DNA from 2 places in the Levilactobacillus yonginensis genome. Region 2 is predicted to be linked to the other one. Evidence: predicted binding sites of a transcription regulator. Region 2 holds the regulator's gene; the other holds the start of a gene.
What was found. Region 2 encodes Rex, which represses fermentation and respiration genes when NADH is low (regulators of the CRP and FNR family bind a similar motif). Its sites were predicted from a motif close to TTGTGAANTANTTCACAA; they were not measured.

Region 1: the regulator Rex is predicted to act here: its motif matches at 6,440-6,457, upstream of ald (alanine dehydrogenase).

What each region holds. Positions count from the first base shown of each region.
Region 1 is NZ_OZ061549.1:1,848,441-1,856,225, reverse strand. Features, by position in the region: gene AB3Y94_RS08765 (ATP/GTP-binding protein) at 1-1,150, opposite strand, end outside; gene AB3Y94_RS08760 (APC family permease) at 1,374-2,729, opposite strand; gene AB3Y94_RS08755 (amino acid permease) at 2,732-4,087, opposite strand; gene tdcB (bifunctional threonine ammonia-lyase/L-serine ammonia-lyase TdcB) at 4,204-5,241, opposite strand; gene ald (alanine dehydrogenase) at 5,313-6,425, opposite strand; gene AB3Y94_RS08740 (MDR family MFS transporter) at 7,098-7,785, opposite strand, start outside.
Region 2 is NZ_OZ061549.1:999,616-1,007,400, reverse strand. Features, by position in the region: gene AB3Y94_RS04975 (ABC-F family ATP-binding cassette domain-containing protein) at 1-1,618, opposite strand, end outside; gene AB3Y94_RS04970 (redox-sensing transcriptional repressor Rex) at 2,089-2,727, shown strand; gene groES (co-chaperone GroES) at 3,218-3,502, shown strand; gene groL (chaperonin GroEL) at 3,560-5,185, shown strand; gene AB3Y94_RS04955 (APC family permease) at 5,614-7,449, shown strand; gene AB3Y94_RS04950 (LrgB family protein) at 7,641-7,785, opposite strand, start outside.

The DNA.
Region 1 (7,785 bases), 850 kb from region 2:
TCGCCCGCAAGATACTCATATCCACGTTGGGTTGTGCTTGCATCGCCACCTGTCGCGCGGCCATCTCAGGAGCCAATTGCTGAGTCAGGTGACTCTCCCCACGATAGTTCTTAGTGACCAGGTACAACTGATCGGGACGCAGCTGACCGCCTAATAGACCAAACTGCGGCGTCACAAGTATAAACTGACTGTGCATGGCCGTTGAATTCACTAAGGCAAGTAAAGCTAGGACCACCTCTGGGTGTAAGGCACTAGCAAACTCGTCCGCTAGTAACGTTTGTGAGTGCGCCGCGGATTGTGCCTGAATCAAGGCGAGACCAACCGCAACCAATTGCTGGGTCCCAACTGAAACACGCGACAGAGGCAGCTCAACAACGTCTACAACCTCACCAGCAGCATCATATTTTTCATAACGCAAGTAGAGATCCGGTCGATCGTAACGTGAACCATCTAAAAATTGAACGGCTACTTGATGCTGCGTAACACCAGCCACCTCACACCCCACAGCATGTAAGAATTGGGTCAACTGAGCCACAACGTCTTCATTCAACTGACCAACAACCCGTGGTTGACCATCCAAACTAACCAGATCATCACTAAACCAGCGAAATACCTCAATCGCAGGTGCATAATTCCAGTTCTGTAGCGCGAACAACAGCAATGCATTCGGCCGTGTATTATCGATCGCCACATGCTGGCCAACCGGTACTTGAACGATCTGGCCACCTTCCCGTGAGAATAGGACCTCGGAATTCCCACCAGGAATTGTCGCTTGAAGCGATTCATCCAACACCCGAGTTGCATTGTAACTAAATGCGTATCGGTAGGCGATTCCCGCCCGTTTGAACGTCACCGCAAAAGTAGTGGTCCGTTGGCTGGAACCAGCATCCAGTTGAAACGGCTCAAAGGGTAAATCGTCCGTAATTTCTTCAGTTGGGGTTACGACCATCTGTTGCATTCGCAATAGGCCTGCTAAAACGTTACTCTTACCAACACCATTCGTACCACACAAGGCTGCACACTTCAGTCCGCGCTTTGTACCGGTTAACGGCAACGAGCGTTCCGCTCCGCCAGCATTAGTGGCCACCAATGACAAAGTCACTGGATCCTTAAACGAACGAAAATTCGTCAGCGTAAAATCAATTAACATGGTGTAACCTCCCTTTTCTTTGCATCTTACGCTTCTCCAACTTAGATACAATCATCGACCCTGCAAATGACGAAATCCCCTATTATAATATTAATATCCCTTCCAAATTTGACAGCGAACGATTTCATAATTAAATTAATCAAAACAAAAAAGAGTTGCGCATCAATTCACAATCGAATTGACACGTAACTCTTTATTTTTAAGACTTTAACGGACCTAATACTTAGTCTTCCTTGGTTTTAGGTTCGTCGTACTTCCACTTCTTCTTCAAGTACAGGTAGATTGGAATACCAATTGCCGTAGCAACAACACCAATCATCGTCGTCACAAATTGTTGAATAATCGTGGAAATCAGGATAAAGACCCCACCGACTAAAGCAATCAATGGAATAACTGGGAATAGTGGAACCTTGTATGGACGGTTCAAGTTAGGCTGCGTCTTCCGCAAGAAGATAACAGCAGCGAAGGCCATGCAGTAGAATACCCAGATAACGAAGATTAACATGTTGGTAATCGCATCGAATTGACCAGATAAGATCATGATGAAGGCAATGATGTATTGAATCAAACCAGCAGCCCAAGGGACACCAGCTTTGTTCAACTTAGCAAAGACATCACCAAATGGCAATTTGTGTTCTTTACCCATCGCATAAGGAATCCGCATACCAGTCATGGTATAACCGTTCAACCCACCGAATACGGAAATCAAGATACCAATCGTAATGAACTTACCACCAACACCACCGAACAATACCTTGGCAACATCAGAGGCAACGTTCAAGTTACCAGCAACGTGGTCAACTGGTTCTATGTACAGGAACACAGCGTTGACCAGTAAGTAAACAACCATGATGAGGGCGATACCTAAAGCAATAGCCTTTGGTAAGTCCTTCTTAGGATTCTTCATTTCACCGGCAATGTTCCCAACGTGCAGCCAACCATCGTATGCGAACATAGTGGCAAGCAGCCCGTTACCTAAAGCAGACCAGAATTCACGGTGTGGTCCGGCAACAACTGGGAACAGAGAGAAATCAACGCTGGTTGAGTGGAAGAAACCAAGTAGCACGATAACTGCCAATGGAATCAACTTAACAACCAAGGCAACAGAAGTTACCCAACCACCGGCCTTAGCACTGATCCAGTTGATCAGAACTAAGGAGAAGGCAGTGATTAACCCAACTGGAACAATCCAGCTTTGTGCTAAGCCAAACAGGTTCGCAAATTGCGTCCCGAAGGCGATGGCAATGGCGGCAACGTTAGCCGGGAAATAAATAATTGCTTGTGCCCAGCCGGCTAAGAAACCCCAGAAACCACCGTATGAGTGTTCGATGTACTTGGTTAACCCACCGGTTTCAGGCCAAGCGGCAGCCAGTTCGGCCCCCGTTAACCCGGCACAGATGGTAATAACCCCACCTAAGAACCAAACAAGTAATGCTAAACTGATGGTTCCAGTTGAGTCGGTAACAGCGGCGGCTTTAAAGAACACCCCGGTACCAATAACCGTACCCATAACAGTTGATAAGGCGGCGAAGAAACCAATTGACTTCTTCATTCCCCCAGAATTTGCTTTATCAGCCATGATCAAGTCCTCCTAACTTTTTTAACAACCTCATAAATAAGGAACAGGCATATGATCCACAATACAGAAACGTACAGTGAAAGACGCATGCTAGAGCTGAAAAACAGGATGACAAAGATAATCGCATAAAATGCAAGCGCAATGTAGTCGGCGTAAGGATAGAACGGTGCTGGGAAAATATTATGTTCAGCACTCTCTTTATTCTTACTCCTATAAACTAAGTGGGTGATGATCAAGACGGACCAAACGAATAGGAAACTAACCGTGGCCACACCGGAAATTAAACTAAAGACATCCTTCGGCATCACATAGTTCAGCACAACCACAATCAGCAAGGCTGCTGAGGACAGTAGTAGCGCGTTTTGTGGGACGTGATTTTTATTCACGTGCTTGAACCGTTGTGAAGCGTTGTGACCCTTTGCTAATGACCATAGCGTACGACTAGTGGTGAAAATGGCAGAGTTGCAGGCAGACAAGGCCGCAGTCAACACAACAAAGTTAACGACGCCAGCGGCTGCATTGATACCAATATCAGCAAACATTTGGACAAATGGACTTTGCGTTTGAGCTAATTTGTTCCAAGGATAAACGGACATGATAATGATCATTGAACCAATGTAGAACAACCCAATCCGTAGCGGCAAACTGTTCACCGCTTTAGGCAAGTTCTTCTCGGGACTTTCCGTTTCACCGGCAGTAATTCCGACCATTTCAATCCCGACGAAGGCAAACACAATCATCTGGAATGAGGCCATGAATCCTTTAATACCAGTTGGGAAGACCCCACCGTGACTGTACAAGTTACTAAAACTAGCAACTGTGTTCGGCGTTGTAAAATTCGTACCGATAAGGTAAAGCCCAATCACAATTAACAATAGTATGGCAACAACCTTGATCATTGAGAACCAAGATTCCATTTCCCCAAACAAATCGACGTTGGCCAAGTTGACCAATAATAACAACACGATGATAAGTAAGGGGGTCGCCCACTGTGGAAAGTGTGGGAACCAAAACCGGATATAAATTCCAGACGCCGTTAAGTCAGCCATGGCGATACTGATCCAACAGAACCAATACGTCCAACCTAAGACAAACTCAAACCTGTTTCCTAAGTAACGTCCCACGAAGTCGATAAACGAGTGGAGACGCGTATCCGAAAGCAACAATTCCCCGACACTGCGCATCAAAAAGAAGCAAATGATACCAGTAATCAGATATGACAGGATAATGGACGGTCCGGCTTCATGGATTGCAGTCCCTGAGCCTAAGAACAGTCCGGTCCCAATTGCTCCTCCAATGGCGATTAATTGAATATGTCTATTCTTTAGCGATCGCGATAATTGTTGATCATCATTCATACTTAACTCAATCCTCTTCGGAACAAAAGGGATGTTACATAGTCAACTGTTACATAGTCAACTGTAACATCCCTGATGTTCAACATACGTTACATTAATGCTTATTTATTTAATCTTTAGCCAATTCCGCCTTCAGTTTTAACTGGTGAGAAGAAGTGGTCGATGATGTTTGATACACGTTCAAGGTCAACGTTACCACCAGATACCATGGCAACAACCTTCTTGTCCTTTAACCACTTGTCGTCGATCTTGTGAGCTTCGAGGGCAGCAGTTGGTAAGGCACCAGCACCTTCAGCAACAACTTTGGTCCGTTGCAGTAAGTCCTTCATAGCCTTAGCAATGTCTTCTTCAGAAACTAAGACAATTTCGTCAACCAAGTTTGAAACAACTGGGAACGTAATGTCACCAGGGGTGGAAACATCGGTACCATCAGCAAGAGTTAAGTCTTTATGGTGGGTAACGATCTTACCAGCGTCAATAGATGCCTTCATACCATGAACGTTTTCGGATTGTACACCGACAACGTGGATTGATGGGTTGAATGACTTCAAAGCGGTAGCAACACCACCGATTAAGCCCCCACCACCACATGGTACGATGACAGTGTCAACATCCCATAGGTCATCAAGGATTTCAAGGCCGATAGTCCCTTGTCCAGCCATAACGTACTTGTCGTTGAATGGGTCGACAATGGTCTTGCCTTCTTTTTTACCACGTTCTGCCATCCACTTGTGAGCATCGTCGAACAATGCACCGTGAATATCAACTTCGGCACCGTAGCCGGCAGTTGCGTCACGCTTCATTTGTGGAGCTTCGTCAGGCATAACAACAGTTGCGTCAATGCCAAGTAACTTACTGGTCAAGGCAACACCTTGAGCATGGTTACCAGCAGAAGCAGTGATAACACCACGAGCCTTTTCAGCGTCGGTCAAGTGGTTGATCTTGTTGTTAGCACCACGGAACTTGAAAGAACCGGTTAATTGCATGTTTTCCAATTTGAGGTAAACATCCCCACCAACAACGTTGTTACTCAGGAACATGGACTTAACCAATGGGGTTCTCCGAGCATACTTCGAAACAATACTTCTTGCTTCTTCAATATCTTGAATGTTGAGCAGATCGTTCGTCTTTAATACTACATCATTTGCAGCCATTATTTTCACTCCTCAATTGTGTTTGAAACTCAAACTTTTAAGTTTTGAAACCTAAGTAAGATAAGCGATTATTAAGCGTTTTGTAATTCAGTGTATGGTAAGTCGAGTGACTTAGCCAAACCTTCATTAGTAACTTTACCTTCGTACAGGTTAACCCCTGAAGCTAAGGCTGGATCGGACTTGATAGCATCATCGATGCCCTTGTCAGCGATTTCCAATAAGTACTTCAAGTTCCCTGCAGCAAGTGCCATCGTAGCGGTACGTGGAACAGCACCTGGTTGGTTAGGAACAGCATAGTGAATAACGCCGTCTTTGATGAATACAGGGTCGTCAATAGTCGTAGGCTTGTCAATCGTTTCAACGGTCCCACCTTGGTCGATGGCAACATCGGCGATAACGGAGCCCTTCTTCATTGACTTAACCATGTATTCCTTGACCAACTTCGGTGGACGAGAACCAGGAATAAGAATAGTTGATACAAAGATATCAGCATCCTTGATTTCCTTAGCCAAGTTTTCTTCGTTGGACTTAACAACACGCACGTTCTTGCCAGCAAACTTCGTTTCGAGTTCCTTGATCCGGTCATCATTCAATTCAATGATAACAACGGAGCAACCCAAACCTAAAGCCATATCTGCGGCACCAATAGCAGCGTTACCACCACCAAAGATTACAACGTTACCAGCATGGATACCAGGAACAGGGATACCTGGAAGTAAGATACCTTCACCTTGGTGTTGTGCTTCCAAGTAGTAAGCACCCATGATAACTGAACGACGCCCTGCGATTTGACTCATAGGGGAAAGCAATGCCAGCTTGCCATCTTCAACGATAGTTTCGCCACCAATTGCGGTCGTACCAGCCTTCATCATTGCTTCTACAGTAGGCTTAGATGAAGCTAAATGTTGAAAGCCCCAAACAATCTTGCCCTTGGAGAAGTATTGGTATTCTTCTGGATCTGGTTCCTTAACCTTGATGATCAGGTCAGCTTTCCAACCCTCAGCATGGCTAACGAGTTTCCCACCGGCTTCGACGAATTCATCGTTACTGAAACCAGCACCGATACCAGCGTCTTTTTCAACCAGTACTTCATTACCTGCTTCTACCATCTTGCGAACATTTTCAGGTGTTGCGGCCACACGGCCTTCGCCTTCCTTTTGCTCTTTAATAACGGCAATTTGCATGTAAAAACACTTCCTTGTAAGTTATTTAACTACGACTATTATGCTATACCTTTCACATGAAATTGGCAAGGCTTTCATGGAATTTCGTCGAATTTTTTTCAAAAAAGGAAGTCAATTATCACGTGATTGGAAGCGCTTTCCCCTTTAGTGACACTGGATTTGGTCGTTTTTCCTGAAAACGTTGCATGCGAACATTTTTACAAAAGATTTTTTAATGAACCGCTCGTATTAATTACATAATACACAAACTTCATTATGGGTTTTCGCATAAGACTAGGCCTGCCAAACCCCTTTGTGAAGGGCCATTAGCTCGTTTGTAAAGTAACCAAATAAAATATTAAGGGATGTCGTTCAATTGTACACGGTTGAATTTACCCATTTAAACTGTAACCGGGCGGAATATCATTAGAGTTTTCTCATTATCACGCAATTATGAAGGCCCCGTTTTCATTTCGAGAAAGTGGTATACCCGTGTTCCCCGTTATAGGTATACCAATTCACAAAGTCGACCTTCTCACTAGCCAAATTATTCTTCTGGATGCCAAAGAAAATTGTTTTAAGTCCGCACTTCCCGGCCCACAACGGTTTATGCCGAGCTTACACCACCAAAAAAGGCTTTTACTGTCCCCCTAAAGGTTCAGCAAAAGCCAATCACACTGCTATTTAAAGGTGTTACCCTCTCCTACGATTCAGTCGGTTGCGGCCCATCACGCCAGCCAATGCTAGCAACATCAAACCCGTTACTGACCAGAACAGAGATTGATAGCTACCATATTCAATAATCAAACCACCGTACAAAGGACCCACTGCCCGACCAAACGAAATGGCCATGTTGTAGATACCCTGAAATTTACCCTTATCGTTATCGCCAGCTAGGCCATCGATCCACGCAGGAATTCCTGGGAACCCGGTCATCTCACCGAACGTTAGGATCACCATGGTCAAGACAAACATGGCATAACTCTTAGCAAACACCAATAGTAGGAAAGACAAAATAAAAATCAACGTCCCTACCCAAATCTGCGAGCTCAACTGGAAGCGCGCCGCCAACCGATTGACGATGGGTTGACCAAAGACGATCATTAGCCCGTTCAACGTCCAGAGGAGACTGTACTTTTCAAATGAAATTCCTAGCCCCGTCATATGAACTGAAATCACGCTTTCCCACAAGGAGTAGCTCATATAGAGACAGAAGACTAGAAAGGCAATTAGCCAAATTAAATTCAGTTGTGCTGGCTTAGCTGGACCGCGGCTATGTTCGAAGCTCCTCTGCTCAATGTCCGCCCGGAAATCAAATAAGAAGATTAGCAAGAGCGCCAGATAACTCAGCCCCGCCACGATAAAGACTAGCGTGACCCCA
Region 2 (7,785 bases):
CTTGCTCAGCCTTCTTAGATACGTAGTAATCGTAGTCACCCAAGTAACGCGTAGTGCCCGTCGGTGCTAGCTCAACGACTTGCGTGGCTACTTGGTTGATGAAGTACCGGTCGTGGGAAACGAAAAGAATGGTGCCGTCAAACTCGTTCAGGGCGGTTTCTAACACTTCACGACTATCGATGTCTAAATGGTTCGTTGGTTCGTCCAACATTAAGAAGTTGTCGTGGCGCAGGGCCAGTTTCGTTAAAAGGAGCCGGGCCCGTTCCCCACCACTAAGGCTGTGGACAGATTTGTCGACGTCACTTCCAGTAAAGAGAAAGCTGCCTAGAATCGAACGAATATCGCCCTCCGGTGTAGTGGGATGATCGTCCCAAAGCTCATGCAAAACGGTTTTCTTATCGTGGAGTGTCGCTTGATCTTGGTCGTAGTAGCCGGCATCCACACCGGTACCAAAGATGATTTGGCCCTGAATAGCCGGGATTCGACCGAGAATCGTTTTCAAGAGAGTTGATTTTCCAATCCCGTTGGGACCAACAATGGCAACAGCCTGATGTTTCTTAATATCTAGGTTAACGGGCTGACAGAGAATCTGATCATCGTATCCAACTGCACCATTAACGACGTCCAGGACCACGTTACCACTCTGTCGGTGGGGCTTAAAGGTGAACCGGGCAACTTTTTCGTCACCCTCAGGCTTATCCATCTTGTCCATTTTTTCCAACTGTTTCCGGCGAGCCTGGGCTCGTTTGGTTGTGGAAGCGCGAACGATATTTTTATTCACAAAGTCCTCAAGTTTGCCGATTTCAGCTTGTTGCTTGTCGTATTCCTTCCATTCCTGGCGGAGCCGTTCGGCCTTTGATGAAATGTAATGGGAGTAGTTACCAGGGTAGTGAACCAAGCCCCCGTGTGCCATATCGTAGACGTCGTTGACTACGTGGTCCAGGAAGTACCGGTCATGAGAAACAACCAGGATAGCGCCCGGATACCCCTGCAGGTAGCCTTCCAACCAGGTTAAGGTTTCAACGTCCAAGTGGTTGGTGGGTTCATCGAGGATTAAGAGGTCGGGGCGTTCCAATAGGAGTTTCGCCAGGGCAAGCTGAGTTCGCTGACCACCGGATAGTTCATTGATGGGTTTGTCATAGTATTCCTCACCAAATTCAAATCCATGCAATACGCCGCGAATTTCGGCCTGATAGCCGTAACCATTTTGGTCGCTGAAGTCTTGTTGTAATTGATCATAAGTGGCACTGACCTGTTGAAAGCGTTCTTCGTCCGCAATGACGGTGGGGTCACTCATATCGACTTCTAATTCGTGAATCCGATTTTCCATGGCACGGAGTTTTGCGAAGACGCTCAGCATTTCGTTCCAAACGGTTTTGGTGGAGGCCAGGCCAGCATTTTGTGCTTGATAGCCCATTGTCAGGCCACGCTTGGTGGTGATCTGGCCAACGTCAGGCCGGGTTTCTCCGGCAATCATCTTGAGCAGAGTCGACTTACCCGCGCCGTTACGGCCAACGAGAGCGACTCGACCGTGTTCAGGGACATCCATACTGACATTCTCAAATAAAACGGTGGCACCAAACCGACGCGTCACTTGTTGCACTTGTAATAGAATCACGTTGAACCAACCTCCTTATGTTCGAAAATTCAATTTTAATTTTTTTGGAAGGGATGCCAGCGGGGAATTACCACTGCTGGTAAATTTAATGACGGCTGAAGACTTGAGTCCCTTAATTAGTTATGGCAAGTTTATTAAAGTTAGTGAAGAATTTAGATGTGACAAGTTGAGACTTGATCAAGCGCTTTTTGGTGAGTAATTGCGAACCGTAATCAGCGAGTAAACCGCGATGGGACGCTACCAGCCGTGGGGGCTAAGCACAATGGTTACCAATACAATCTATTTTATCATATTCTGACTCTAGACCGAAATTTGTAAAAAATTGTGAAAAATATTTGCAATTTGTTTCACAAGACGAGTGGTTATGCTATAATCTTTAAGAAAGTTAATTTCACAATCGGATTGTATTTAAAGTGTATGTTGTCATTTACGGAGTGACAACGAGTGCTATTGATTAGGAGGGCCCTCATTTGACAGACCAAAAGATTCCCCGCGCAACAGCTAAACGGTTACCAATTTACTACCGTTACCTGAATATTTTGCTGGACGCGGACAAGACACGTGTTTCATCGACCGAGCTATCAGAGGCCGTTAAAGTTGATTCTGCAACTATTCGGCGTGATTTTTCCTACTTCGGTGCCCTAGGTAAACGAGGTTACGGATATGATGTCGAAAGTTTATTGAAGTTTTTCAAGAAGATCTTGAACCAAGATCGCTTGACCAACGTTGCCTTGATCGGTGTTGGTAACTTGGGTCACGCGTTGTTGAATTTCAACTTTCACCAAGACAGTAATGTTCGGATCAGTGCAGCTTTTGACGTGAATGAAGACATCGCAAACACCATTCAGAGTGGGGTACCGATCTATCCTATGACTGATTTACGAACGCAGCTGGAAGAACAACAGATTGAAGTGGCAATTTTGACCGTGCCATCACCCGTTGCACAAGAGGTAACGAACAACGCCATTGCTGGTGGTATCAAGGGTATCTTGAACTTCACACCACTGCGGATCACGGTGCCAAAAAACATTCGGGTACAAAACGTTGATTTGACCAACGAGTTGCAAACGTTGATCTATTTCTTGGAACATTATAACGATAAAAACTAAGCAACGCGTATTGCAATGCGTCACTTAGGTGAGGGGAAGCCGTGATAAAATCATGGCTTCTTTTTTTGCGTTGACGAAGAATTGAAAGCTTTGAAGGCTAGTCAAACCTGCTGTAGCAATCGTGCTAGCACCTAAATTAGGAAACGGAGTGGGTCATTTAATCAGCTATGGTGGCATAGGCCCCATAACAGGCGGAATCTCTGATCGTCGTAGTGCGAAGAGATTTGGTCGTAGCAATGTTGCTAATGCTGGGCTGACACCAGTAGTTTATTTTTCAGCCTTCAGCCCCAAACAAAGGTCAACGGCTATCAAATATTTAATTTTTCGCGAGCTTTCATGGGTGCTAAGGCATTTCCGGAAACGGTTGCAAAATAGTTTGTCAAATTCCTTGATTTTTAGCGAAAAAAACCATATATTAGATATTGTGATTAGCACTTATGTTAGTCAAGTGCTAACAGTGCTAAAAAGTAAGTTTATTGGAGGGATTCAAGTGTTAAAACCATTAGGAGACCGCGTCATTTTGGATCAACCACAAGAAGAAGAAACCACGGTTGGTGGCATTGTTTTGGCAAGTAATGCGCAGGAAAAGCCTTCAACGGCAAACGTTGTTGCTGTTGGTGATGGCCGTGTGTTAGACAATGGCGATAAGGTAGCCCCAACTGTTAAAGTTGGCGACAAGGTATTGTTCGACAAGTATGCCGGCACGGAAGTTAAGTACCAAGACTCGACGTACCTTGTTTTACACGAAAAGGACTTAGTTGCAGTTGTTGACTAACCTTTCCCACTGATACAGAGCGTAATTAAAAAATTTAGTATGAGGTGAATTAGAATAATGGCTAAAGAATTAAAGTTCTCTGAAGACGCACGTAGCAAGATGCTTGCTGGTGTAGATAAGTTGGCGAACACCGTTAAGACCACCTTAGGACCTAAGGGTCGTAACGTTGTTTTGGAACAAAGCTACGGTAACCCAACCATCACTAACGATGGTGTGACGATTGCTAAGTCCATTGAATTAGACGACCATTTCGAAAACATGGGTGCCAAATTGGTTTCCGAAGTTGCTTCCAAGACCAACGATATCGCTGGTGATGGGACTACGACTGCGACTGTTTTGACGCAAGCCATCGTTAACGAAGGTATGAAGAACGTCACTGCTGGTGCCAACCCTGTTGGTATCCGTCGTGGGATTGAAAAGGCAACAAACGCTGCCGTTGAATCTCTGCACAAGATGTCTATCGACGTTAAAACGAAGGAAGATATCGCCCAAATCGCTTCTATTTCTTCAGCAAGCAAGGAAACTGGTTCCTTAATTGCTGACGCTATGGAAAAGGTTGGGAACGATGGGGTTATTACGATTGAAGAATCCCGTGGTGTTGATACCAGCTTAGACGTTGTTGAAGGGATGCAGTTTGATCGTGGGTACATGTCACAATACATGGTTACCGACAACGATAAGATGGAAGCTAACCTCGACAACCCATACATCTTGATTACTGACAAGAAGATTGCCAACATTCAAGATATCTTGCCTGTTTTACAAGCCGTTGTTGAACAAAGTCGTTCACTCTTGATCATCGCCGATGACATCACTGGTGAAGCTTTGCCTACGTTGGTTCTGAACAAGATGCGGGGAACGTTCAACGTCGTTGCTGCTAAGGCTCCTGGCTTTGGTGACCGTCGTAAGGCAACCTTGCAAGATATCGCTATCCTGACTGGTGGGACTGTCATCACCGATGACCTGGGTCTTAACTTGAAGGACACAACCATTGACCAATTAGGTCAAGCTCAAAAGGTTAACGTTACCAAGGACTCAACGACTATCGTTGAAGGTGCTGGTTCTAAGGATCAAATCGCTGAACGAGTTGCTGAAATCAAGGGTCAGATCGATGAAACCTCTTCTGACTTTGACAAGGACAAGCTCAAGGAACGTTTGGCTAAGTTAGCCGGCGGGGTTGCTGTTGTTCGTGTTGGTGCCGCAACTGAAACGGAATTGAAGGAACGGAAGTACCGGATTGAAGATGCTTTGAACGCTACCCGTGCCGCCGTTGAAGAAGGCTTTGTTGCTGGTGGTGGTACTGCCTTGATCAATGTTATTGGAGACGTTGCGAAGGTTGAAGCCGAAGGTGACGAGTTAACTGGTGTTAACATTGTTCTGCGTGCCTTGGAAGAACCAGTTCGTCAAATCGCTCAAAACGCTGGGGTCGAAGGCTCCGTTGTGGTTGAACATTTGAAGGGCGAAAAGCCAGGCGTTGGGTACAACGCTGCTGATAACAAGTACGAAGACATGGTTAAGGCTGGTATTACCGACCCAACCAAGGTTACCCGTTCTGCTCTGCAAAACGCTGCCTCCGTTTCCGCATTGTTGTTGACGACTGAAGCTGTGGTTGCTGAAAAGCCAGAAGACCATCCAGCACCAGCTGCACCAGCTGCTAACCCAGGTATGGGCGGCATGATGTAAGCTTCATCAATTTATTGATAATGAAGGCGTCGATCCGTTGTGGGTCGGCGTTTTTTGTATTGGCGTACCGATGATGCGTTTGGTAGCCACCTCTTTCAGCGACATGGCAGGGGAGCGTCTTTATCTGGTAACGTCACGATACGTGTGGTGAACTTTCGTGAGGAAGTGAGTGGATAAAGTGCTGTTAAATCAATCTTTAGGGGCAGCAATAAATCAAAGTAAAAAACAACCCTTTATTTCTCTCACGCTTTGCCGGATAATGGAAAAGTTCGGTTGCCAAATATTCGGTTGCGAAGTCAGAGATTTGTGGTAATGTTTAGCTAGTTGTAGTAGAATTACGTCTGCATTCGAACTTGAATTAAATCAAGCAATTATACGGCGGGTGAATGCCCGTTTTCATTATTTATGGAGATAAGGAGTAAATAGTCATGTGGCGTTATTTAAAGCGGGTTTTAATTGGAAAACCCCTCAAGACCATGGACGAAGGCGGTCAGGCACTAACCAAGTTTAAAGCACTGGCTCTCTTGTCGTCTGATGCGTTATCTTCCGTGGCTTATGGTACTGAGCAAATCACCACAGTCCTAATTACCTTGTCAGCGGCTGCATTGATGTACCAATTGTGGGTTGCTGCACTGGTCTTAGTTCTGTTATTTGCGATTACGCTTTCTTACCAGCAAATTATTCATGCCTACCCATCTGGTGGGGGCGCCTACGTTGTAGCTAGTACGAACTGGGGACAATCGGCGGGATTGATTGCCGGTGGTTCGCTGCTCGTTGACTACATGTTGACCGTGGCGGTTTCCACGACTTCTGGGACTGAAGCGATTACGTCGGCAATTCCGGCGCTATATCCGTATTCTGTATGGGTATCAGTCTTAATTGTGATTGGTATTATGTTGTTGAACTTACGGGGGATGCGTGAATCGGCAGCGTTTCTAACGGTTCCCGTTTACCTCTTCATTCTGATGATCATTGTGATGATTGGGGTTGGGTTCTACAACATTGTGACGGGTAATATCACGTATCACGCGGCGGCCTCGTTTAACGGTCCCGTCCAAGGCATGACGCTGTTGCTGTTCTTCCGAGCCTTCTCGTCTGGGTCTTCTTCCCTGACGGGGGTGGAAGCCATCAGTAACGCTGTGCCCAACTTCAAGGAACCGAAGCGGCACAATGCTGCGGCGACCTTAGCCATTATGGCGGGTATCTTGGCCATCTTCTTCGCTGGGATTACGTTCTTGAGTTACTATATGGGAATTCGCCCACAAAGTAACCAAACCGTCTTGTCTCAAATTGGGACCGGGGTCTTCGGGCACGGGGTCTTCTATTACATCCTTCAGTTGTCCACTGCGATGATCTTGGCAGTGGCAGCCAACACCGGGTTCTCAGCCTTTCCAATCTTGGCTTACAACCTGGCTAAGGATAAGTTCTTACCCCACGCCTACCTGGACAGAGGGGATCGGTTGGGTTACTCTAACGGAATTATTTCTTTGGCCGTTGGGGCTATCGTTCTGATCTTTATTTTCCATGGGCAAACGACCTTACTGATTCCACTGTATGCGGTTGGGGTTTTCGTACCATTCACGTTGTCACAATCAGGAATGATTATTCACTGGTTTAGAACACGTGAGGGATTCTGGCTGGGTAAGGCCTTTATCAACTTAATTGGGGCTCTCATTTCTCTGGTCCTCGTGATCTTCTTACTGTTCTTGCACTTCGGTAATGTTTGGCCATATTTGATCATCATGCCATTGATCCTGCTGTTGTTCTACCGAATCAATCAGCATTATCACAATGTGGCTAAGCAATTGCGGGTTGCTGCTAAGGAAAAGGCGGACATCCATCAATACGATGGGGCAACGGTCATTGTCCTGGTCAGCAACATCACGCGGGTAACGTCTGGTGCCATTAATTATGCACAGTCCATTGGGGACTACGTCATTGCGATGCACGTGTCTTTCGATGAAAACCCTGAGAAGGAGCATAAGACGGCTCAAGAATTCAAAGAGGAGTTCCCAGACATACGGTTTGTGGATATCCATTCCTCCTACCGGTCGATTGCGACGCCAACGTTGCGGTTCTGTGATGTGATTGCGAAGCGGGCGGCGGAGCGGAACTTTACGACTACGGTCCTGGTTCCCCAATTCGTTCCTCGGCATCCTTGGCAAAACGTTTTGCATAACCAAACGGCGTTACGACTACGGACGATTTTGAACTCGCGGGAAAATATCATTGTCTCGACGTATAATTATCATTTGAAAGAGTAGTTGTCGAACTGAGCTGCTAATTAACCAGTCAATCGACACTGATAAAAAGACATTGGGACCTCGTCTCGATGTCTTTTTTTGTTGTTGGAAATTGAGGTGGCCTTATTTGGAAAATGACTGGACACATTCCTCATAAGATAAATAAAAAAAGGTCCTCCCGGCTTGGGAGAACCTTGAGAAGTTGCTGATCTTTAGCGTAGGCCAACCAGTGAAGCAAACTGTGGAACCACCAGGTCGACGACGATTGAGATAACGACGACGGCGATGGAGGCCATGGACCCTTGAATAGATCCCAGTTGTAAGGCTTTGGCTGAACCCACCGTCTTCCCAGCGGTC